DNA from 2 places in the Streptomyces sp. NPDC056628 genome. Region 1 is predicted to be linked to the other one. Evidence: predicted binding sites of a transcription regulator. Region 1 holds the regulator's gene; the other holds the start of a gene.

Evidence for each region. Region 1 encodes HspR, which represses chaperone genes until heat shock. Its sites were predicted from a motif close to TTGAGNNNNNNNNNCTCAA; they were not measured.
Region 2: a site for HspR is predicted at 9,174-9,192, ahead of lon (endopeptidase La). Genes of this name have one in related genera too.

The regions. Positions count from the first base shown of each region.
Region 1 covers NZ_JBHTWG010000004.1:305,448-317,547, reverse strand. The annotation lists gene ACFRAC_RS09080 (helix-turn-helix transcriptional regulator) at 201-1,217, shown strand; gene ACFRAC_RS09075 (LuxR C-terminal-related transcriptional regulator) at 1,193-2,257, opposite strand; gene ACFRAC_RS09070 (sugar ABC transporter substrate-binding protein) at 2,581-3,708, opposite strand; gene ACFRAC_RS09065 (PA14 domain-containing protein) at 4,012-5,727, shown strand; gene ACFRAC_RS09060 (heat shock protein transcriptional repressor HspR) at 5,944-6,390, opposite strand; gene dnaJ (molecular chaperone DnaJ) at 6,396-7,574, opposite strand; gene grpE (nucleotide exchange factor GrpE) at 7,608-8,252, opposite strand; gene dnaK (molecular chaperone DnaK) at 8,252-10,096, opposite strand; gene ACFRAC_RS09040 (MraY family glycosyltransferase) at 10,191-11,255, opposite strand; gene ACFRAC_RS09035 ((Fe-S)-binding protein) at 11,473-12,100, shown strand, end outside.
Region 2 covers NZ_JBHTWG010000005.1:257,514-269,613, forward strand. The annotation lists gene ACFRAC_RS10410 (hypothetical protein) at 1-752, shown strand, start outside; gene ACFRAC_RS10415 (DUF6104 family protein) at 800-982, opposite strand; gene ACFRAC_RS10420 (hypothetical protein) at 1,118-2,107, shown strand; gene ACFRAC_RS10425 (multifunctional oxoglutarate decarboxylase/oxoglutarate dehydrogenase thiamine pyrophosphate-binding subunit/dihydrolipoyllysine-residue succinyltransferase subunit) at 2,377-6,135, opposite strand; gene ACFRAC_RS10430 (sensor histidine kinase) at 6,426-7,532, opposite strand; gene ACFRAC_RS10435 (response regulator transcription factor) at 7,529-8,266, opposite strand; gene ACFRAC_RS10440 (spermidine synthase) at 8,399-9,076, opposite strand; gene lon (endopeptidase La) at 9,215-11,638, shown strand; gene ACFRAC_RS10450 (lysozyme) at 11,709-12,100, opposite strand, start outside.

The sequences.
Region 1 (12,100 bases):
TTCCGAAAGGCCACTCAGGGCTCCGACGGCCACAACGGCTGAGAAGGCGGCGACAAGAATCGAGCGAAGCATTTTGTTCCGCATAGTCGGCTTCGTCCTCACTTGAAGGTCCCCTCTTCCCCCGTCGAGTAAGACGATGGCTCATTCGGGCACTTCATGGCCACACGATCGGTGCATCATGTTCCTGCATGTTCAGGACCATGGGGGGTGGAGATTTGGCAACGAATCAGACTAAAGCGACACATCCCCATGCGATGACCGAGATGTGCGCTCAAGGCAGCCGTCTCTATGCGAACGCGCTGCGTGCAGGGCGTATCGCCCGCGCCGACGTGGAGTCCGTGCCCTGTTTGATGGAGTTCGCGCTGCTCTACCCGGACCCGGACGACGCGAACTGGCTGATCCCCCTCCCCGCCTCGGTGGCGCTCGCCCAACGGCTCAATCCCATCGAACGGGAGATCGCCGAGCGCCGCCGGCTCTCGGTCGAGCTGACCGAGTCCCTCCAGCCCTTCATGGACCTCAGCACCCAGGTCACCGGGAGCACCCACTCGATCACGGTCCTGGAGGGCGGCGAGCGGATCAACGCCGCCCTCAACCTGGCCACCGCCCAGTGCCAGACCGAGATGCTCACCATCCAGCCGAGCACCCGTATCTCGGAGAGCAGCCTCCTGCAGGGCCTGGAGCGCGACCGGCCGCTCATCGAGCGCGGGGTGCGCATACGGACCCTCTACCAGCACACCGTGCGCTACAACCCCGGCAAGCTGGCCTACGTCGCCCAGCTCTCGGACGGCAAGGTCGAGTACCGCACGATCGACGAGCTCGTCGAGCGCCTGATCATCTGCGACGAGTCGGTCGCCTTCATCCCCACCCGCGACGACCAGCAGGTCGCCCTGGAGCTACGGCACCCCGGCCTCATCCGGTACCTCATCAAGGTCTTCGAGTTCATGTGGAGCCGCGCGGTCCCGCTGACCGAGCACGCCCCCTACGAGACCGCCCCCGACGGCATCACCGACATCCAGCACACCATCGCCAAGCTCCTGGTCGAGGGCCACGTCGACGAGGCCATCGCACGCCGGCTCGGAATGAACGTGCGTACCTGCCGGGCCCACATCGCCAAGCTGGCCACCGCCCTGGGCAGCGGCAGCCGCGCCCAGCTCGGCTACCTCATCGCCCAGTCCGGCATCCTCAACGAGGATCACCGGGCGCCGGGCGGCAGCTGAGCGGCGTCCCGCCCGACGGCGACGCCGAACGGCTGCTGGGCGGGGATCTGGGCCGCGCGTGCCGCCCGGTCCAGGCCGACCTGCGCGATCCGCACGCCGAGCTGCGTACGGCTGGCCGCGCCCAGCGTCTCCGACAGCCGGGCGATGTGCGCCCGGCAGGTGCGCACGCTGATGCCCAGCCGCTCCGCGATCACCGCGTCCTGGTGTCCCTCCGCGAGCAGCGCGGCGATGGACTGCTCCCGGTGCGAGATGCCCTCGAAGCCGGTGTCGGGGATCGGGGCGGTCAGCGGGATCGCCAGCCGCCACAACCGGTCGAACGCCGTCACCAGGTAGTTGATCAGGGCCGGGTGGCGCAGCTCCAGCGCCATCGTGCGGTCGGTGTTCGCCGGGATGAAGGCCACGGTGCGGTCGAAGAGGATCAGCCGGTCGATGACCTCGTCCAGGGTGCGGGCCTCCACCGCGTCGCCCATCAGCTCCAGGTAGTTGAGCAGCCCCTGCCCGTGCCGGGCCACATGCGTGTACAGGTCGCGCATCCGCACCCCCCGGCCGCGCAGCGCCATCGCCCGGTGCAGACCCTCCGTCAGCTCGTGCTCGGGACGGATGCCGCCGGGCTGCACGGTCAGGACCTCACGGGTGCACGCCTGCGTCGCCTCGTCCAGCGCGGCCTGGATGCGCGCGTCGCCGTCGAGGATGCGCAGAGCCGTGCCCTCGGCGCCGGACGCCTGGCTCGGGAGCGGGGCCAGCCCGGCGTACCGCTCGAAGGCCGCGACCGCCGAGCCCATCCGCAGCTGGCTCGCGCTGACCTCCTCGTACATCCCGCGCAGCAGCCGGGTCATGACCTCCTGCGGGGAGGTCGGCACCAGCCAGTCCATGTCGTCGGGGTCCGGGTGCAGCAGGGCCAGCTCCAGCAGGCAGGGCACCGGCCCTGCGTCCTGGCGGGAGACCCTTCCGCGGCGTACGGCCCGGGAGTACACGCGGTCCCCGGCCTCGCACAGGCGGTCGGCGCCATGGGGATGCCCCTGCTCCCCGTGCCCGGCCATCGCTCCATCCACCCCCGGTCCTCGCCTCGCGCACCGGTACTGCGCCCGGCCCCGCGGGCCTGAGGTTCGCTCGCGCTTCCGCAGCGCAACTATGCGCGGACGGGCCGTGGTCCGCAACACGGCTCTTGCCGCGCGCCGGGCCACAACATCCGGTTGTATCCCGGTATTTCCGTCCCTCAGGGGCGCCGGGCTGCAACAAGCTGATGGGGGCTTTTCGGCCCTGTCGCCCGCGCCCCGGCCGATTTCCGGCCACGGGTTCGCACCACGCAAGAGCCGCCGGGGCGTCCTGCCCCGGCGGCTCCGGTGGATCGGTCGTCGGGCGGCTACTTGCCGAGCCCGGCCTGCTGGCACGCGGCCTTGTACTTGGCCGTGCAGATCTCGGACAGCTTGTAGATGCCGTCGGCCAGGACCGTCTTGTCGATGTTCGCCTTGGTCAGGGCGGCCACCGGGACCAGCAGGGATGGGATGTCCTGGTGGGTGGGGCTGTCGACCTGGTCCTGGGTGAGGGAGTCGAACTGGATGTCCTTGCCCTGGACCTTGGCGACGGCCATCTCGGCGGCGCTCTCGGCCTCGTGCGGGTAGGACTTGTAGACGCTCATGTACTGCTCGCCGCTCAGGATGCGCTGCACGGCGTCCAGTTCGGCGTCCTGGCCGGTGATGGGCGGCAGCTTGGTCACGCCCGCGGCCTCCATGGCCTTGATGACGCCGGCGGCCATGCCGTCGTTGGCGGAGTAGACACCCTTGATGTTGCTGACGCCTATCTCGTTGATCGCCTCGGTCATGTTGGCCTGGGCGTTCTCCGGCTTCCAGTCCTTGGTGTCGTACGACTTGGCGATGTCCACCGTGCCCTTGAGCTCGGAGAGCGCGCCCGACTTGAACTGCTTGGCGTTCGGGTCGGTGAGCGACCCGTTCATCATCACGATCTTGTCGGAGGAGTCGACCTCCCCCATGGCCTCCAGCAGCGAGCGGCCCTGCACCTCGCCGACCAGCTCGTTGTCGAAGGAGACGTAGGCGTCGATGGGGCCCTCGGCGAGGCGGTCGTAGGCGATGACGGGGATACCGGCGTCCTTGGCCGCCTGCACACCGCTCGCGATGGCGTGGGAGTCCACGGCGTCCAGCAGGATGACGTCGACCTGGTCGTCGACCATCTGCTGGAGCTGGTCCGCCTGCTTCTTCGCGTCCGCGTCGGCGTTGCGGTAGACGACCTTGCCCTGCTTGCTGGTGAGGCTCTCGACCTTGTCCCTGATGATGGGGTAGTCGAACTTGTCGTAGCGGGTGTTCGCGGTCTCCGGCAGCAGCAGGCCCACGGTGACGTCGTTGCCCTTGGTCGGGCTCGCCCCACTACTGTCCCCCGCGACCCCCAGTCCCCCGCACGCACCCAGCGCGAGGGTCATCGTGGAAGCGGCGGCCACGGCAGTGGCGGTACGGCGCAGAGAGCGCAAGGGACGCATAGGGAAGCTCACTTCTGGTGCCTTCGGGACACGGGCGCGCCATTGCGGCCCAATGTCTGAAAAGACAACGCGCCGACGCCCCCCAGCGTCAAGCGGAACCACTTAACGAGTGCGCAACACTACGCTCCGTCGATCATGTAAAGACATTGCGGAACTTCCCAGATCACCAGTTACACCCCCTCCACCGAACCTCACACGAGGACGGGCGGACGACATAGCGGAATCCGTACAACCAACCCCGTTCGTGATGAGTCCCGTTCAGGACGGCTCGCACCGCCGTCCCGTACTCGACCAGAGGAACGAATGAACCCAGCCAGACGCGCGACCACCGCCGCCGCGACGACGGTCGCGCTCGCCACCGCGAGCACCCTGCTCACCACGGCCACCCCCGCGTCGGCCGCGGTGTCCTGCACCTCGCCGGTCTTCACACGGCAGTTCTTCGCGAACACCACCTTCTCCGGCACACCGAAGAAGACCGACTGCGACAGCGCCATCGACCAGAGCTGGTCCGGCGCCCCCCTCACCGGACTGCCCAAGGACAACTTCGCTGTCCGATGGAGCGTCACCCGCGACTTCGGCTCAGGCGGCCCCTTCACCCTCACCGCCTCCGGACTCGACGGCATCCGCGTCCACCTCGACGGCACTCGCAAGATCGACCTGTGGAAGAACACCTCCACCACCGTCTCCAAAACCCTCAACCTCACCATCCCGCCCGGCAAACACACCCTGCGCGTCGACTACGTCAACTGGACCGGCAGCGCCAAGGTCAAGTTCACCTACACCCCCCGCACCACCGCCACCGTCGACCAGACGAAACCCCTCGCCCCCACCGGCGCCCAAGCCGTCTACGACACCACCACCGGCAAAGCCCACCTCACCTGGACCCCCAACAAGGAGATGGACCTCGCCGGCTACCGCGTCTACCGCCGCCTGAAGGGCGCCTCGTTCGGCACCACGCCCCTCGCGACGACCACGTCCACCTCGTACACCGACACCACCCTCCCGAAGACGGGCGCGACGTACTACTACGAGGTCCGCGCCGCCGACAAGGCGGGCAACGAGGGCACCGGCACCACGGACCAGCCGGTGACGACCGTCGACCGGACCGCGCCCGCCGCGCCCACCGGGCTGACCACCGCGTCCGAGGAGAGCGGGCTGCGGGTCGGCTGGAAGGCCGCCGACGGGGCCACCTCGTACCGGGTCTACCGGTCCGCGAGCGCGGACGGCACGTACACCGGCGTCGGCACCACCGCCCAGGTCTCCTGGCTCGACACCAGCGCCGTCGAGGGCACCACGTACCACTACCGGGTCACCTCGATGGACGCCGCCGGCAACGAGTCGGCCCGCTCGTCCTCCGTCAGCGGCCGGCGCCGCGACGACACCCCGCCGTCTCTGGTCACCGGGGTCACCGCCACGCCGACCGAGTACGGCTTCGAGGTGCGCTGGGACGCCAATCCGACCCCCGACCTCCAGAGCTACGTCGTGCGCCGGGGCGAACTGTGGGGCGACGAGGAGGAGCAGATGTGCTCCCTCTACCCGGGGTACTACGTGTCCGCCGACACGACGTCGTACGCGTACACCACGCTCCCCGACGGCGAGGAGTCCTGCTTCATCGTCGACGCGGTCGACGACGCCGGCAACTCCGCCTTCCAGCGGACCGGCGACGCCCAGATCGTGGTGGCGACGGAGCTGGACACCACACCGTCCGTCGAGACACCCGAGGGCTCCCCGCTCACCCTGGAGGCGGCCGGCGCCGAGGGCGACGAGGGCAACCGGCTCACCTGGTACGGCCTCGGCGAGGACGCCCCCGAACAGGCGGCCGGCTACCGCGTCTACCGCTGGAACCCCGGCACCTCGGCCTACGAGCGGATCGCCGACGCCGAACCGGGCGCCACGGAGTACGTCGACACCGGTGCCGCGCGCGGCACCACGTCGTACTACTGGGTCACCGCCGTCGCCGCCGACGGCACGGAGTCCCGCCCCACGGGCGACTACGCCATCACGGCCCCTGCCCGATGACCGCCCGAGAACGGATCGAACAAAACCCATGAGCCCAGCCGGACGCGCGTCCGCGGTGACCGCCACCGCCGTCGTGCTCTCCACCGCCGGCGGGGCCTTCTCGTACGTCACCGTCACCGAGCCCGACAGCCGACCCGAGGACGAGTGACGCCGTACCGCACACGAAAGGGGCCCGGAGACGATCTCCGGGCCCCTTTCGTGTGCGGTACGCGTGTCCTAGTCCTTGGCCCGTTTCGGGCGCCAGACGACCAGGGCGCTGGTCTGCTGGACCTCCTGGTACGGGACCAGGTCGCGGCGGTAGGAGGCGTGCACCGCCGCCTCGCGCTGGCGCATCGTCGCCGCCGCGCCGTCCAGGGCCGCCTGCAGTTCGGCGACGCGGGACTGGAGCGCGGCGACTTGGTTCTCCAGTTCGATGATGCGTTTGATGCCGGCCAGGTTGATGCCCTCGTCCTGCGACAACTCCTGCACCTGGCGGAGCAGTTCGATGTCGCGGGCCGAGTAGCGCCGACCCCGCCCGGGCGTGCGGTCCGGGGAGACCAGGCCGAGGCGGTCGTACTGACGGAGGGTCTGCGGGTGCAGGCCGGACAGCTGGGCCGCCACCGAGATGACATAGACCGGGGTTTCCTCGGTCAGTTCATACGGGTTGCGCCGACGACCGTCCATCTGACTCATGCTCCCTTCGCGGCCTGGAACAGCTCCGCCCGCGGGTCCTCGCCCGCGGTCGCCTCGCGATACGCCTCCAGCACTTCACGAGCCTTCCCCGTCACGTCCTTCGGGACACTCACCTCGACGGTGACCAGGAGGTCCCCGCGGGTGCCGTCCTTGCGGACCGCGCCCTTGCCCCGCGCCCGCATGGTGCGGCCGTTGGGCGTGCCGGGCGGCAGTTTCAGGGTCACGGCGGGACCGCCCAGGGTCGGGACCCTGACCTCCCCGCCGAGCGCCGCCTCGGCGAAGGTCACGGGGACGGTCACCGTCAGGTTGTCGTCCTTGCGCCCGAAGACCGGGTGCGCGTCGACGTGCACGGTGACGTACAGGTCACCGGCGGGGCCGCCCCGCTCGCCGGGGGCACCCTTGCCGCGCAGCCGGATGCGCTGCCCGTCGGACACCCCGGCGGGGATGCGGACCTGCATCGTCCGGGACGACTTGGCCCGGCCGCTGCCCTTGCACTCGGCGCAGGGGTGCTCGGCGATGAGGCCGCGGCCCTTGCAGTCCGGGCACGGGTCGGTCAGCGAGAAGCCGCCGCCCGAGCCGCGGGCCACCTGGCCGGTGCCGACACAGGTCGGGCACACGCGCGGTGTGCCGTTCTTGTCGCCGGTGCCCGCGCACGCCTTGCACGGTGACTGGGAGGACATCCGCAGGGGGACCGTCGCGCCCTCGATCGCCTCGGTGAAGCTGAGGCTGACCTCGGTGTCGATGTCCTGGCCGCGCCGCGGCTGGGTCCGGGTCGTGCCCGTGCCGCCGCGGTTGAACAGGCCCCCGAAGACGTCACCCAGCCCGCCGCCGAAGCCGCCGGCTCCGCCCTGGCCGCCCTGGGCGCCTCCGAAGAGGTCGCCCAGGTCGAAGTTGAAGGAGCCGCCCGCGCCGCCCGGACCGGGGCGGAAGCCGCCGTTGCCGAACAGGGTGCGGGCCTCGTCGTACTCCTTGCGCTTCTTGGGGTCGCCGAGGACGTCGTTCGCCTCGGAGATCTCCTTGAACCGCTCTTCCGCCTTGGCGTTGCCCTTGTTGGCGTCCGGGTGGAACTCGCGGGCGAGCTTCCGGTACGCCTTCTTGATCTCGGCCTCGGTGGCGTCCTTGGGGACGCCGAGGACCTTGTAGTAGTCCTTCTCGATGAAGTCCTTGGTGCTCATCCTCGACGTCCCTCCTTCCTCATCGGTTCAACGTCAGCCCTCGTCCGGGCCACCGTTCTCCTTGTCGTCGGCCGCCTCGGCGGACTCCTCCTTGACGGTCTGCGCGCCCGGCTGGGGCTCGGCGACGGCCACCCGCGCGGGGCGGATGGTGCGCTCCCCGATGCGGTACCCCGGCTGGAGGATCGCGACGCAGGTCGTCTCGGTGACGTCCGGCGCGTAGCTGTGCATCAGCGCCTCGTGGATCGTCGGGTCGAAGGGCTCGCCCTCCTTGCCGAACTGCTGGAGGCCCATCTTCGCCGCGACGGTCTCCAGCGACTCCGCGACGGACTTGAATCCGCCGACGAGTTCGCCGTGCTCCCGCGCGCGGCCGATGTCGTCGAGCACGGGCAGGAGTTCGGTCAGGAGGTTCGCGATGGCGATCTCCTTGACCGTGATCCGGTCCCGCTCCACGCGGCGGCGGTAGTTCTGGTACTCGGCCTGGAGGCGCTGGAGGTCCGCGGTGCGCTCGCCGAGCGCGGTGCGCACCTGGTCCAGCTGGGCCACCAGACCCGGGTCTGCGTGTCCGTCCCCGGCCGGGGCCGTCCCCTCCTGGGGGGCGGCCTTCGGCTCGGCGTCGTCAGGGGTGGCGCCGGAGGGGACGTCGGGCTTCTCCTCGAAGCCCGGGGTCTCCTCCGTCATTACGCGGCACCGTCCTTGCGCTCGTCGTCCACGATCTCGGCGTCCACCACGTCGTCGTCGGCGGCCTTGGCGCCACCGGCCTCGGCACCCTCGGCGCCGGCACCGGCGCCCTGGGCGTCGGCGTACATGGCCTGGCCGACCTTCTGGGAGACCGCGGCGACCTTCTCGGTGGCCGTACGGATCTCGGTGGTGTCCTCGCCCTTGAGCGCGGTCTTCAGCTCCTCGACGGCGGACTCGACCTCGGTCTTGACGTCACCGGGGACCTTGTCCTCGTTGTCCTTGAGGAACTTCTCCGTCTGGTAGACGAGCTGCTCGCCCTGGTTGCGCGTCTCGGCGGCCTCGCGGCGGGCGTGGTCCTCCTCCGCGTACTTCTCGGCCTCTTCGCGCATCCGGTTGACCTCGTCCTTCGGCAGCGAGGAGCCACCGGTGACGGTCATCTTCTGCTCCTTGCCCGTGCCCAGGTCCTTCGCGGTCACGTGCATGATGCCGTTGGCGTCGATGTCGAAGGCGACCTCGATCTGCGGGACACCGCGCGGGGCCGGCGGCAGACCCGTCAGCTCGAACATCCCGAGCTTCTTGTTGTACGCCGCGATCTCGCGCTCGCCCTGGTAGACCTGGATCTGCACGGACGGCTGGTTGTCCTCGGCCGTCGTGAAGATCTCGGACCGCTTGGTCGGGATCGTGGTGTTGCGCTCGATGAGCTTGGTCATGATGCCGCCCTTGGTCTCGATACCGAGGGACAGCGGAGTCACGTCGAGGAGCAGGACGTCCTTGACCTCACCCTTGAGGACACCGGCCTGGAGGGCGGCGCCGATGGCGACGACCTCGTCCGGGTTGACGCCCTTGTTGGCGTCCTTACCGCCGGTCAGCTCGCGCACGAGCTCGGCGACGGCGGGCATACGGGTGGAGCCACCGACGAGGACGACGTGGTCGATCTCGTTGATGGAGACGCCGGCGTCCTTCATGACGTTGAAGAACGGGGTCTTGCAGCGCTCCAGGAGGTCCGCGGTCAGCTGCTGGAACTGAGCCCGGGTGAGCTTCTCGTCCAGGTGCAGCGGGCCTTCGGCGGAGGCGGTGATGTAGGGCAGGTTGATCGAGGTCTCGGTGGACGAGGACAGCTCGATCTTGGCCTTCTCCGCCGCCTCGCGCAGGCGCTGGAGGGCCATCTTGTCCTTGGACAGGTCCACGCCGTGACCGGACTGGAACTGCTTGACCAGGTAGTCGACGACGCGCTGGTCCCAGTCGTCACCACCGAGGTGGTTGTCACCGTTGGTGGCCTTCACCTCGACGACGCCGTCACCGATCTCCAGGAGGGACACGTCGAAGGTGCCGCCACCGAGGTCGAAGACGAGGATCGTCTGGTCGTCCTTGTCGAGGCCGTACGCGAGCGCGGCCGCGGTGGGCTCGTTGACGATGCGCAGGACGTTCAGACCGGCGATCTCGCCGGCCTCCTTCGTCGCCTGGCGCTCGGAGTCGTTGAAGTAGGCCGGGACGGTGATGACCGCGTCCGTGACCTTCTCGCCCAGGTAGGACTCCGCGTCGCGCTTCAGCTTCTGAAGGATGAAGGCGGAGATCTGCTGGGGGTTGAAGGGCTTCCCGTCGAGCTCCATCTTCCAGTCGGTGCCCATGTGGCGCTTCACGGACCGAATGGTCCGGTCCACGTTGGTGACCGCCTGCCGCTTGGCGACCTCGCCGACCAGCACCTCGCCGTTCTTGGCGAAGGCGACGACGGACGGCGTGGTCCTGGCGCCCTCGGCGTTGGTGATGACGGTGGGCTCGCCGCCCTCCAGAACGCTGACGACGGAGTTAGTCGTGCCCAGGTCGATGCCGACCGCACGTGCCATGGTTGATTCCTCCAGCTGACTTGAGTGGAACGGACTCAAGTGTGCATGACGGCTCGCAACGGGTCAACAGAGCTGAGTCGCCCTCACTCAAGTCTTATCCGTTCCTTACACGCAACGGGGCTCCTACCTGCGGCGATTCCATACGCCGGGACGCGCGGACGGAGTCCTGCACCGGTACGCGCGGTTGACGCCTGGGGCCGTAGGGCTTGATGTGCAGCAGGCCGAGGACGACGAGGGCCGACCCCGCCCCCACCCACCACACGGCCGTCCCGCCGAGCCGCCCCAGGTGCACCAGGACTCCGACGACCACCCCGGGCAGGGCGGCGGCGCCCAGCGCGACGGTCGTGCCCTGCGGGGTGAGCCCGGCCCGGCGCAGCCGGTGCGCCAGATGGTCCGGCGCGCCCCGCAGCAGCGGCCGTCCGGCCAGCCGGCGGGAGACGGCGACCAGGGCCACGTCGGTGACGGCGAGCGCGGAGAGGGAGTACAGGAGCCCGGCGCTGACGGCCGGGTCGTGCCCGGCCCGGGTCATCACCGCCGACGAGGCCAGCACGAACCCGACGAACAGCGAGCCGGTCGCTCCGAGCCCGATCCGCGCGGGATGCCAGTTCGGCAGCAGGAAGCCGGTCAGGGCGGCGGCCAGCACGCTCAGCAGCACCGCCAGTTCGTCCATCACCTCGGCCGCCGCGCAGACGCCGACCCCGAAGGCGCTGAGCACGCCGACCGTGCCGGCCAGCGCGTCCGCGTGGTCCAGCGCCTTGAAGGCGACGGCGACCAGGACGATCCAGGCGACGGCCGGCACCGCCATCAGGAACCCCGTGTCGCCGTACGGCACCACACAGGCCGCCGCGACGGCCGTGCCGCCGACCAGGAACCGCGCCTTGACCCGCCGTACGTCGGCGACGAGCCCGAGCAGGGCGACGGCGCCCGCGGCGACCAGCAGGCGCATGGTCTCGGAGCCCAGCGGGGCGTACCCGGTCCACTCACCGGCGGCGGCGACCAGGCAGGTCACCAGGGCCACCGCCACCCCGCCGAGCAGCGGCAGCGGACGCTGCCGGCGCCGGTCGAGAATGCCGAACCGCAGAGCGGGCAGACGGAGCAGCGCCGCCAGCAGGGCGGTGACCAGCAGGGCGGTGGTGGCGGCGGTGATCCCGTAGAGCACGGAGACAGAATAGGGCCGTATATACCATTTCGGGATGAATAACACGATCGGTTCTTAAGGCAAGCCTCAGCGACCCAGATCACCCCGCCCCTGGCTACAGTGCGAAGGAGGATGCGGGTAGTCTCAGAGGACTGCATAAGTTACCGCTTAGTAATGTCGCCAGTCATGTCGAGGGACCCCCTCGAACCACCCCCTCGCAGGCCCGAGGAGCCCCGAAATGCAACTCGCCGCGATCATCGTGTCGCTGGTGCTGACCGTGGTCGGCGTTGCGCTGCTCGCACGCGCCATCGGCCAGTTCGTCCGGTACTTCAAGCTCGGCCAGCCGGTGCCGGCCGGCAGCCGTACCGACAACCCCTACGCGCGCAGTGTCACGCTCCTGCGGGAGTTCCTCGGCCACACCCGGATGAACCGCTGGGGCATCGTCGGCGTCGCCCACTGGTTCGTGGCGGTCGGCTTCCTGACGCTCCCGCCCACCCTCGCCCAGGCGTTCGGGCAGCTCTTCCAGGCGGACTGGACGCTGCCCGTCATCGGCACCTGGCTGCCGTTCGAGATGTACATCGAGTTCATCGGCCTGATGACGATCCTCGGCATCGCCGTGCTCATCGCGATCCGGCTGCTGAGCCTGCCGTCCCGTCCGGAACGCAAGTCCCGCTTCGCCGGCTCCAAGGCGGGTCAGGCGTACTTCGTCGAGTACGTCATCCTCACCATCGGCCTCGCCATCTACGTGCTGCGGGGCCTGGAGGGCGCGCTGCACCACGTCGACGGCTACGAGGCCGGGTACTTCGCCTCGTACCCGCTGGTGCTCGCCTTCAAGGGCCTGAGCGTCACCGCGCTGCAGAACCTCG
Region 2 (12,100 bases), on a different contig from region 1:
TGGCCCGCCTGCTGCGCGAGGACATGCTGCTCGCGCCGGCCGGCGACGGGTGGAGCGTCCTCCTGCCCGAGGGCAGGCCCTGGCAGGAGGGCGGCGAGCCGATCGACCGCGTCCTCTCCGGCTGGGCCCTCGCCCTCGCCGTCGGCGCCCCGTGGCCCGTGCTCGCCCTATGGTGGGACACCGAACGCGCCGGGTACTCCCTCGCCTCGGGCTTCCGCCGCCCGGTCGGCTACGAGTGGCTCGCCAACGGCACCCCGGCGGGCGTGGAGGAGGCCATGCACACCTTCGCCGGGCGCCTCGGCCTCGACCCGGTTCTCGACGTGCGGTCCCTCGACGAACTGACCCGCCCCGACCCGGCGTCCGACGCGCGCGCCCGCCTGCGGGGCCTGCTCGCCGTCCTCCGGCGCGCGGGCGTGGACCTGCCCGGCGGCCTCGCTCCCGGCGACAGCGCGGAGCGGCTGCGTGCCGCCGTGCGCGAGGGGCCCCACACCCGCCTGGCGCAGGGCGTGAGCCGGTCCGAGGGCGACGGGGCGGACCGGCGCGGGACGCGGGAGGACCGTCCCGGCCCCTGGCCGGCCTGGGCCGCCGCACCGTGGGGCAGTGTGCTCTCCGTGGCCCAGATCGCGGCCGGTCTGCCCCTCACGGCCTGGGGTTTGCACCGCCGCAGCGGCGGCTGGACGACGGCGGGCGCGCTCCTGCTGGCCCACGGCACGCTCGGCCTGGCCGGCGCGCCGGTCCGGCCGCCGGACTGAACGCCCGCGCCCTCAGCGGGGCACCGACCCGGGGGCGCCGTCCCTGGTCAGATGTCGTCGTCCTGCTCGTCCAGCCGGGCCAGCCACGTCGCCAGCCGCTCCACCGGCACCTCGAAGTCGGGGTTCAGATCGACGAAGGTGCGCAGCTGCTCGGCCAGCCACTCGAAGGTGATCTCCTCCTCACCACGCCGCTTATCCAGCTCTTCGATGCCTCGGTCGGTGAAGTACATGCAGTGAGGATATGTCCTGTCCGCCACGGCTGCGTGCCGGGCCGGGGCCCCCGGGCCGGCTCCGTGACCCCGCCCCCCTCCCGGCAGTTCTCGGGACGGCGCGCGGTAGACCCACCCCCACGGAGACGGAACGACATGAGTACCCACTTCGAACCGGTCCCCCTCGTCGGCACGGGAGTCGACCCGGCCGCGGACATCGAGTTCTGGCTGGCCTCCCCGCCGGTGCGCGCGCTGGTCGAGGCGTTCGCCCGCACCGACCAGGACCACGAGCTGGCCCGCGACCTCGCGGCCGGGAAAGGCGACGCCGCGGAGCGGCTGGCCCGGCTCGACGTGTTCACCCGGCGCTGGGACACCCGGCGGGGCAGGGAGCGCAACCTGGCCGACGACCTGCCCGTGCGGCCCGAGCAGCGGCAGCTCGTACGGGCCGCGGCCGAGGCGCTCGGCCTGTGCGGCGGCACCCGCCTGCGCTACGGCCACTACGAGCACGTCCTGGTGCTGGGCGGCCTCATCCGGGCCTGCCTGGCACGCACGGCGTACGCCGCCCAGCTGATCCGCACCGGGCGGGTGACGGCCGGCTCCGTCACCGCTCTCGGCGGCCACCGCCCTTTCCTGGGCGACGAGTTCGAGCTCGCGGCGCTCGCCGGGGCACCCGAACTCGCTGAGGAGTACGAGGCGCTGGACTTCGGCACACGCCGCGCCTTCGGCCTGCAGACGCCGGAGTCCGTGGCGGGTGAGCACTCCGAACTGCCCGGCGGCACCTGGGCCGTACGCACGTACCGCACGCCCGGCCGGCTCCCCGTCCGGGTGGTCGCCGCCCCGTCGAGCGAGCCGGAGCGGCGCCGCGCGGACACCGCGGACAGCTACGCCTTCTTCGCCGAGCGGATCGCCGAACCGGAGCCCGGGGAGCGGCTGCTGCTGGTGACGACCGCGCTCCACGTCCCCGCCCAGCACGCCACCGCCGTACGGATGCTCCAGCTGCCCTTCGCCGTGGAGGTGGACACGGTCGGCATCGAACCGTCGCGGGCGCCGGAGCCGGCCCGGCGCCCGTCCGGCGCGACCTCGTACCTGCTGGAGATCCGGTCGACCGTACGGGCCCTGGCCCATCTCCTCGCCGCCCTGAGCTAGGGCCTTTCGTTTGGATCATCCCGGCGTCGCGGGGCCTGGCACGCGCATCTGCGGCGTTGTCGTCACTCGCCGACGCTCCGCGTCGACTCCCTCCTCCGCCTTGCAGCTGCACGCACCAGACCCCGCTCGGGCACGTCACCATGTCCCGTCGGCCCCAGCCGGGCTGATCCAAACGAAAGGCCCTAGGAACGCCGGAAGGCCCGGCTCCGAGTCGGTGGGACTCGGAGCCGGGCCTTCCGTACGGGGCTCTCCTGCGGAAATCCGCGGGATCAGGCCTCGAACACCTCACGCACCAGCTGCTCCTGCTCGGCCTGGTGCCGCTTGGCGGAACCGACGGCCGGGGACGAGGAGTGCGGACGCGAGATGCGGCGCAGGCGCTCGCCGTGCGGGACGTCGGCGCCGACCGCGAGGTCCAGGTGGTCGATCAGGTTGAGCGCGATGAACGGCCACGCACCCTGGTTCGCCGGCTCCTCCTGGGCCCACAGGTACTTCTCGGCGTTCGGGTACTTCTTGATCTCCGCCTGGAGCTCGGCACCCGGCAGCGGGTACAGGCGCTCGATGCGGATGATCGCCGTGTCCGTGACGCCGCGCTTCTTCCGCTCGGCCTCCAGGTCGTAGTAGACCTTGCCGGCGCAGAAGACGACCTTCTTGACGGCGGCCGGGTCGACCGACGCGTCGCCGATGACCGGCTGGAACTGGCCGGTGGTGAACTCCTCCGCCTTCGACGCGGCGGCCTTCAGGCGCAGCATCGACTTCGGGGTGAAGACGACCAGCGGCTTGTGGTGCGGGTTGTGCACCTGCCACCGCAGGAGGTGGAAGTAGTTCGACGGCGACGTCGGCATGGCGACCGTCATGTTGTTCTGCGCGCACATCTGGAGGAAGCGCTCCGGGCGGGCCGAGGAGTGGTCCGGGCCCTGGCCCTCGTAGCCGTGCGGCAGGAGCAGGACGACGCCGGACGTCTGGGCCCACTTCTGCTCGGCCGAGGAGATGAACTCGTCCACGACCGTCTGGGCGCCGTTGACGAAGTCGCCGAACTGCGCCTCCCACATCACGAGCGCCTCGGGGCGGGCCAGCGAGTAGCCGTACTCGAAGCCCATCGCCGCGTACTCGGAGAGCAGGGAGTTGTAGACGTTCAGCCGCGCCTGGTCCTCGGAGAGGTACTGCAGCGGCGTGTACTCCTCGCCCGTCTCACGGTCGATGATCACCGCGTGGCGCTGGCCGAAGGTGCCGCGCTGCGAGTCCTGGCCGGCCAGCCGGACCGGGACGCCCTCCAGCAGGAGGGAGCCGACCGCGAGGGTCTCGCCCATGCCCCAGTCGATGGTGCCGTCCTCGACCATCGACGCCCGGCGCTGGAGCTGCGGCAGCAGACGCGGGTGGACGGTGATGTGGTCGGGGATGTTGACCTGGGACTCGGCGATCCGCTTGACGACCTCCGTGGTCACCGCGGTGTTCACGGCGACCGGGAACTCGGCCTGCGGCTCCGAGGGCGAGACCGTCGACGGCTGCGAGGTGGCCTCGCGGACCTCCGTGAAGACCTTCTCCAGCTGGCCCTGGTAGTCCTGCAGGGCCTGCTCGGCCTCTTCCAGGGTGATGTCGCCGCGACCGATCAGGGACTCGGTGTAGAGCTTGCGCACCGAGCGCTTCTTGTCGATCAGGTCGTACATCAGCGGCTGGGTGAAGGCCGGGTTGTCCGACTCGTTGTGACCGCGGCGGCGGTAGCAGATGAGGTCGATCACGACGTCCTTGTTGAACGCCTGACGGAACTCGAAGGCGAGCCGCGCGACGCGCACGACCGCCTCGGGGTCGTCGCCGTTCACGTGGAAGATCGGGGCCTCGATCATGCGGGCCACGTCCGTCGCGTACATGGAGGAACGCGAGGACTCGGGGGCCGCGGTGAAGCCGACCTGGTTGTTGATGACCACGTGGACGGTGCCGCCGGTGCGGTAGCCGCGCAGCTGCGACATGTTCAGGGTCTCGGCCACGACACCCTGGCCCGCGAAGGCCGCGTCGCCGTGCAGGGCGATCGGCAGGACGGTGAAGTCCGTGCCGCCCTTGTTGATGATGTCCTGCTTGGCGCGGGCGACGCCCTCCAGGACCGGGTCGACCGCCTCCAGGTGCGAGGGGTTGGCGGTGAGCGAGACCTTGATCTGCTCGCCGTCCAGGCCGGTGAAGGTGCCCTCGGCGCCCAGGTGGTACTTCACGTCGCCGGAGCCGTGCATCGACTTCGGGTCGAGGTTGCCCTCGAACTCGCGGAAGATCTGCGCGTACGACTTGCCGACGATGTTGGCCAGGACGTTCAGCCGGCCGCGGTGGGCCATGCCGATGACGACCTCGTCCAGGCGGGACTCGGCCGCCGAGTCGATGACCGCGTCCAGCAGCGGGATGACGGACTCGCCGCCCTCCAGCGAGAAGCGCTTCTGGCCGACGTACTTGGTCTGCAGGAAGGTCTCGAAGGCCTCCGCGGCGTTCAGCCGGCGCAGGATGCGCAGCTGCTCCTCGCGCTCCGGCTTGGTGTGCGGGCGCTCGATGCGGTCCTGGATCCACTTGCGCTGCTTGGGGTCCTGGATGTGCATGAACTCGATGCCGGTGGTGCGGCAGTACGAGTCGCGCAGCACGCCGAGGATGTCGCGCAGCTTCATCAGGGACTTGCCGGAGAAGCCGCCGACGGCGAACTCGCGCTCCAGGTCCCACAGGGTGAGTCCGTGCTCGGTGATGTCGAGGTCGGGGTGCTTGCGCTGGCGGTACTCCAGCGGGTCGGTGTCGGCCATGACGTGGCCCCGGACCCGGTAGGAGTGGATCAGCTCGAAGACCCGGGCGGCCTTGGTGACGTCGTCGTCGTGGCTGGCGTCGATGTCCTTGAGCCAGCGGACCGGCTCGTAGGGGATGCGCAGGGCCTCGAAGATGTCGTCGTAGAAGCCGTTCTCGCCGAGCAGGAGGTTGGCGACCTGGCGCAGGAACTCGCCGGAGGCGGCGCCCTGGATGACCCGGTGGTCGTAGGTCGACGTGAGCGTCATGACCTTGGAGATGCCGAGCTTGTTCAGGGTGTCCTGCGAGGTGCCCTGGAACTCCGCCGGGTAGTCCATGGAGCCGACGCCCATGATCACCGCCTGGCCGGGCATCAGACGCGGCACGGAGTGCACGGTGCCGAGGCCGCCGGGGTTGGTCAGGGAGACCGTGACCCCGGTGAAGTCGTCCATCGTCAGCTTGCCCTCGCGGGCGCGGCGGACGATGTCCTCGTAGGCCTGCCAGAACTCGAAGAAGTTCAGCGTCTCGGCCTTCTTGATCGCCGCGACGACGAGCTGGCGGTCGCCGTTGGGCTTGACCAGGTCGATGGCGAGGCCGAGGTTGACGTGGTCCGGCTTGACCAGGGTCGGCTTGCCGTCCTTCTCCGCGAAGGAGTAGTTCATCGACGGCATGGCCTTGATGGCCTGCACCATCGCGTAGCCGATCAGGTGCGTGAAGGAGATCTTCCCGCCCCGGGCCCGCTTGAGGTGGTTGTTGATGACGATGCGGTTGTCGAACAGCAGCTTCACCGGGACCGCGCGGACCGAGGTGGCGGTCGGCAGTTCCAGCGAGGCGTTCATGTTCTTCGCGACGGCGGCGGAGGGGCCGCGCAGCGTCACGAACTCGGGGCCGGCCGCGGAGGCGGCGGCGGGCTCGGCCTTCTTCGCCTGGGCGGGCTTCGCGGCCGGGGCGGGCTTCGCCGCCGGAGCCGCCGGAGCGGCGGGCGCGGCGGCCTTGGCCGGAGCCGGCTTCTCGGCCGGGGCGGGCGCCGGGACCGGCGCGGGGGTCTCCGCGGCCCCCGCGGCCGCGGTACCCGCCGCAGCCGGGGCGGCGGCAGCCCCCGGCTTGTAGTCGGCGAAGAAGTCCCACCAGGCACGGTCTACCGAATTCGGGTCCTGGAGGTACTGCTGATAGATCTCGTCGACGAGCCACTCATTGGCGCCGAACGCGGCAGCGGGGTTCTTGCCCGCTTGGTCAGCGTCGGTCGAGATGCTCGATGCGTTACTGGGGGACTGTGGCGCCACGGCGAGAACCGCCCTCTTCCGCTTCACAAGGTGATGGACAGCGGGAATTAAGGCTACGCCTCCCCGGCCGGGAAGGTCAGGCCGGGCATGGGCAACGTCGTGTAAGTCACATCGGACAGCGTGTTTCGGGCTCAGAAATGGCGGGAAACAAGCGTGGTTCCGCTTCAGTGGCCCGCAAAGGGGATGGCGCAGCCGCGACCTGACGCGGCTGCGGCGCAGGTCTGTACCTGATCACAGCGTCTGTCAGGCACGACGCGTGTGGATCTTGACGCTCCGCTTCGAACTTTACGTCAACTTTGCACAGACGGCTGCCCCGGAAGTGTGACAAGAATCCGGCAACCGCGATCCGATTCGGCCACACCGATCCGGCCGCCGTGCAGATCCACCGCCCAGCGCGCGATCGCCAGCCCCAGTCCCGTGCCGCCGTCGCTGCCCGGCCCGTGCGGCCGGCTCACCGCGCCCCGGTTGAACCGCTCGAAGACCCGGTGCCAGTCCGAGCGCGGGATGCCCGGACCCTCGTCCAGGACCTCCAGCTCCAGCGACTCCGGGTACGGCCCGCGCCGCGCCTTGACCGTGACCCGGCCGTGCGGCGGGCTGTGCTTGATCGCGTTGTCGATGAGGTTGGCGACGACCTGGTGGATGCGCTCGGGGTCGGCGTGCGCGGTCAGCTCCGGCGGCGACACGTCGAGGTGCAGATGCACGTCGGTGCGGGTGTGGCTCCCGGAGCCCGAGGTCATGCCCGCGCGCGCGGAGGCGACCATGTTGGCCTCCTTCAGCACCCCGGACAGATAGGGCCACACCTCGAAGCGCCGCATCCGCAGCGGGACGACGCCGTTGTCCAGGCGGGACAGGTCGAGCAGCGTCTCCACGAGCCGTCCGAGGCGCTCGGTCTGCTTCAGCGCCGTGCGCATCGTCTCCGGGTCGGCCTCGGCGATGCCGTCGACCACGTTCTCCAGGACGGCCCGCAGACCCGCGATCGGGGTGCGCAGCTCGTGCGAGACGTTCGCCACGAGCTCCTTGCGCTGCTGGTCCTGGGCCTCCAGCTCGTCGGCCATGAGGTTGATCGTCCCGGCCAGGTCGCCCAGCTCGTCGCGCCGGCTCTCGCTGACCCGGCGCGTGTAGTCCCCCTGGGAGATGGACCGGGCCACCGTGTTCATCTCGTCCAGCGGCGCGGTGAGCGAATGCGCCACGAACTGCGTGATGAGCAGGGTGGCGATCATCGAGAAGACCGTGATGAAGCGCAGCTCCGTCTGGGTGCGCACCGCGATCATCGACAGTCCGGTGGTGATCAGGACCGCGATGACGACGAGTGCGCCCAGCTTGGTCTTGATCGAGAACGGGCGAACGCCGCCCCAGGGCTCCCCGGGGCCTCTCCGCGCGGCCGGACCGTCGCTCATGGCGCCGGCGTCTCCAGGGCGTAGCCCACGCCGTGCACGGTGCGGATGCGCTCGGCCCCGATCTTGCGCCGCAGGGCCTTGATGTGGCTGTCGACGGTCCGGGTGCCGGAGGCGTCCGCCCAGTCCCACACCTCGGCGAGCAGCTGCTCGCGCGAGAGGACCGCGCGCGGGGTGTTCGCCAGGCACACCAGCAGGTCGAACTCGGTCGGGGTGAGGTGCACGTCCTCGCTGCGCACCCGCACCCGCCGCTGCGCGTGGTCGATCTCCAGCTCGCCGAGGCGCAGGATGCCCGAGCGCGGCGTGGTGGCCGCGAGGGCGGCGCGCTCGACGCGGCGCAGCAGCACGTGCACGCGTGCCGCCAGCTCCCGCATGGAGAACGGCTTGGTCATGTAGTCGTCGGCGCCGACGCCGAGCCCGACCAGCATGTCGGTCTCGTCGTCGCGCGCGGTCAGCATCATCACCGGCACCGGACGCTGGGCCTGGACCCGACGGCAGACCTCCAGGCCGTCGAAGCCGGGCAGCATGATGTCGAGGATCAGCAGGTCGGGCTGCCAGGCCTCGGCCGTGTCGACGGCCGCCGGGCCGTCTCCCGCGGTCTGCACGAGGAATCCCTCGGCACGCAGACGGGCCGCGATGGCGTCCACGATGGTCGGATCGTCCTCGACCACCAGGACCCGGCGCTGTGCGCCAGGGGTCGCCGCCGTGCCGTTGTGGGAGGTGTGTGTCTGCTCCATCGCCCGCCCCAAAGTTGCTTTCCGGAATCCGTGGGGTGATTCCGCTTACTGGCTGTGCCTGCGCATGCTTGCGATTGACGCTTGAATGATCCGCGTCAGGGAAGCAGAGTACGGGGAGTCACCGTGCCAGGGCTATCCAGGTCGGACGGCGAGGTGTACGACGTCCGGAACGCCCCGGGCAACGGGGATCTCTTCGGTACGCACCTGCTGGAATCCGGCATTGCGCAAGGTTTCTTCGAATTCCGGGGAGGGCTGCGCGGACCATACGGCCAGCACCCCACCCGGTGTCAACGCCCTTGCGCAGGCGGCCAGTCCGTCCGGCGAGTACAGGCTCTCGTTGTCCTCGGTGACGGTCCATCCGGGCCCGTTGTCGATATCGAGGCAGAGCGCGTCGTACGTGGCGGATGTCTCATACACATGGGTGACGAGATCGGTCTCCAGGATCGACGTCCGCGGGTCGGTGAGCGCCGCCGCGGAAAGACCGGAGAGCGGTCCGCCGAGATGCCAGTCGATGATCGCGCGCTCCCGCTCCGCGACGGTGATCCGCCCTGGCCGCGGGTCGGCCGCGGCGTGTGCGAGCGAGAACCCCACGCCGAGCCCGCCGATCAGGATGTGCGGCCGTGAACGGTCGCCCAGCGCGTCGAGCGCCGCGTCGACCAGCAGCCGCTCGGAGCGGCCGTCGGAGGTGTCCATCAGGAAGCAGCCGTTGGCGATGATCTGGAGCAGGTCGCCGTGCCGCCGCAGCACCACCTCCCCGTGGAGGCCTTCGCGACGGTCCAGGACCACAGGGGTGTCGTACGAAGTGGGCACCGGGCCATCCTGCCAGGCGGGAGGGGCACCGCGGAGCCGGTCGATCGCTGTCAGCGAACGCGTCACAGGCCCGGGAACAATCGGGCCCGGTCAAGCATTGAGTCGGCGTAACTCAACTTGACTGCCTAAGGGGAGATCATGGCTTCGACGTCCACTTCGCTCACCCTGCCCGTGCTGCCGCTCGACGACGAGGTCGTGCTGCCCGGGATGGTGGTCCCCCTGGACTTGAACGACGCAGATGTGCGCGCCGCCGTGGAGGCCGCCCAGGCCGCCGCGCGGTCCACACCCGGCAAGCCCCGGGTGCTGCTGGTGCCGCGCATCGACGGCACCTACGCGAGCACCGGGGTGCTCGGCACCGTGGAGCAGGTCGGCCGGCTGGCCGACGGTGATCCCGGTGCCCTGATCCGCGGCCGCGGCCGCGTGCGCATCGGCGCGGGCACCACCGGGCCGGGTGCGGCGCTGTGGGTCGAGGGCACGTCCATCGACCAGAGCGTGCCCGAGCCGCTGCCCGGACAGGTGGCGGAGCTGGTGAAGGAGTACAAGGCCCTCGCCACCGCCTGGCTGCGCAAGCGCGGCGCCTGGCAGGTCGTGGACCGTGTGCAGGCCATCGACGACGTCTCGCAGCTCGCCGACAACTCCGGGTACTCGCCCTTCCTGACCACCGAGCAGAAGGTCGAGCTGCTGGAGACCGCCGACCCGGTGGCCCGGCTGAAGATCGCCACGCAGCAGCTGCGCGACCACCTCGCCGAGCAGGACGTGGCCGAGACCATCGCCAAGGACGTCCAGGAGGGCGTCGACAAGCAGCAGCGCGAGTTCCTGCTGCGCCGCCAGCTGGAGGCCGTCCGCAAGGAGCTGCGCGAGCTGAACGGCGAGGCAGGCAAGGACCCCGCCGAGGAGTCCGACGACTACCGCGCCCGCGTCGAAGCGGCCGACCTGCCGGAGAAGGTCCGCGAGGCCGCGCTCAAGGAGGTCGACAAGCTGGAGCGCGCGAGCGACCAGTCGCCCGAGGGCTCCTGGATCCGCACCTGGCTGGACACCGTCCTGGAGCTGCCGTGGAACGAGCGCACCGAGGACGCCTACGACATCCAGGGCGCCCAGGACGTGCTCGACGCCGAGCACGCCGGCCTGGAGGACGTGAAGGAGCGGATCACCGAGTACCTGGCGGTGCGCAAGCGCCGCGCCGACCGGGGGCTGGGCGTCGTGGGCGGCCGGCGCGGCGGTGCCGTGCTGGCGCTCGTCGGCCCGCCCGGCGTCGGCAAGACCTCGCTGGGTGAGTCCGTCGCCCACGCGATGGGCCGCAAGTTCGTGCGCGTCGCCCTCGGCGGTGTGCGCGACGAGGCCGAGATCCGCGGTCACCGCCGTACCTACGTCGGGGCGCTGCCCGGACGGATCGTGCGGGCGATCAAGGAGGCCGGGTCGATGAACCCGGTGGTCCTGCTCGACGAGATCGACAAGGTCGGCTCCGACTTCCGCGGCGACCCGGCCGCGGCCCTCCTGGAGGTCCTGGACCCGGCGCAGAACCACACCTTCCGCGACCACTACCTGGAGGTCGAGCTCGACCTGTCCGACGTGGTGTTCCTGGCCACCGCCAACGTCCTGGAGGCCATCCCGGAGGCCCTGCTCGACCGTATGGAGCTGGTCCGCCTCGACGGCTACACCGAGGACGAGAAGGTCGTCATCGCGCGCGACCACCTGCTCCCGCGCCAGCTGGAGCGGGCGGGACTGAACGCGGACGAGGTCACCATCGACGAGGGCGCACTGCGCAAGCTCGCCGGCGAGTACACCCGCGAGGCGGGCGTGCGCACCCTGGAGCGGTCCATCGCGCGGCTGCTGCGCAAGGTGGCGGCCCAGCACGAACTGGGCGAGCGGAAGCTGCCGTTCACCGTCGCCGAGGACGAGCTGCGCGGGCTGATCGGCCGGCCGCACCACGTGCCCGAGTCGGCCCAGGACCCGGCCGAGCGCCGTACGGCGGTGCCGGGCGTGGCGACCGGCCTCGCGGTGACCGGAGCGGGCGGTGACGTCCTGTTCGTCGAGGCGTCGCTGGCCGACCCGGAGACGGGCGCGGCGGGCCTGACGCTGACCGGCCAGCTGGGTGACGTGATGAAGGAGAGCGCGCAGATCGCCCTGTCGTTCCTGCGCTCGCACGGCGCCGAGCTGGAGCTGCCCGTCGCCGACCTCAAGGACCGGGGCGTGCACATCCACTTCCCGGCGGGCGCGGTGCCCAAGGACGGCCCGAGCGCGGGCGTCACGATGACGACGGCGCTGGCCTCGCTGCTGTCCGGCCGGCTGGTCCGCACGGACGTGGCGATGACCGGTGAGGTCTCGCTGACCGGCCGGGTGCTGCCGATCGGCGGCGTGAAGCAGAAGCTGCTCGCCGCGCACCGCGCGGGGGTCACGACCGTGATCATCCCCAAGCGCAACGAGCCCGACCTGGACGACGTCCCGGCCGAGGTGCTGGACAAGCTCGACGTCCACGCCGTGACCGACGTCCGCCAGGTCCTGGAACTGGCCCTGTCGCCGGCCACCAGCGACGCGGCCCGGGAGGTTCCGGCGGCGGCGTGACGGACGCCGCCGGACAGGGCAGGGCCCGGGTCCCCTTCGGGGGACCCGGGCCCTCGCCGTGCCGGGGAGGTCAGCCGTTGGCCAGGGCCACGACGCGGTCGAGGGCGCCGTTGAAACGGTTGTGGTCGCCGACGGTCGGGCCGGTCGACGTGTACTGCCACATCGTGTGGTAGCTCCAGCCGGCCGGCAGCTCGCCCACGGCTGTCGCGTACCGGGCGATCCACAGCGGGTTGGCCGTGGCGAAGGCGCCGGAGTTGCCGGTGCACTGCTTCCACCAGCTGGTCGCCGTGTAGATGACGGCGTCGCGGCCGGTGCGGGCCTTGTAGCGGTTCACGAAGTCGCGGATCCAGGTGACCATCGCGCTCGCGGACTTGCCGAAGCAGGCGTCGCCGTACGGGTTCCACTCGATGTCGAGGACGCCGGGCAAGGTGCGGCCGTCACGGGACCAGCCGCCGCCGTGGT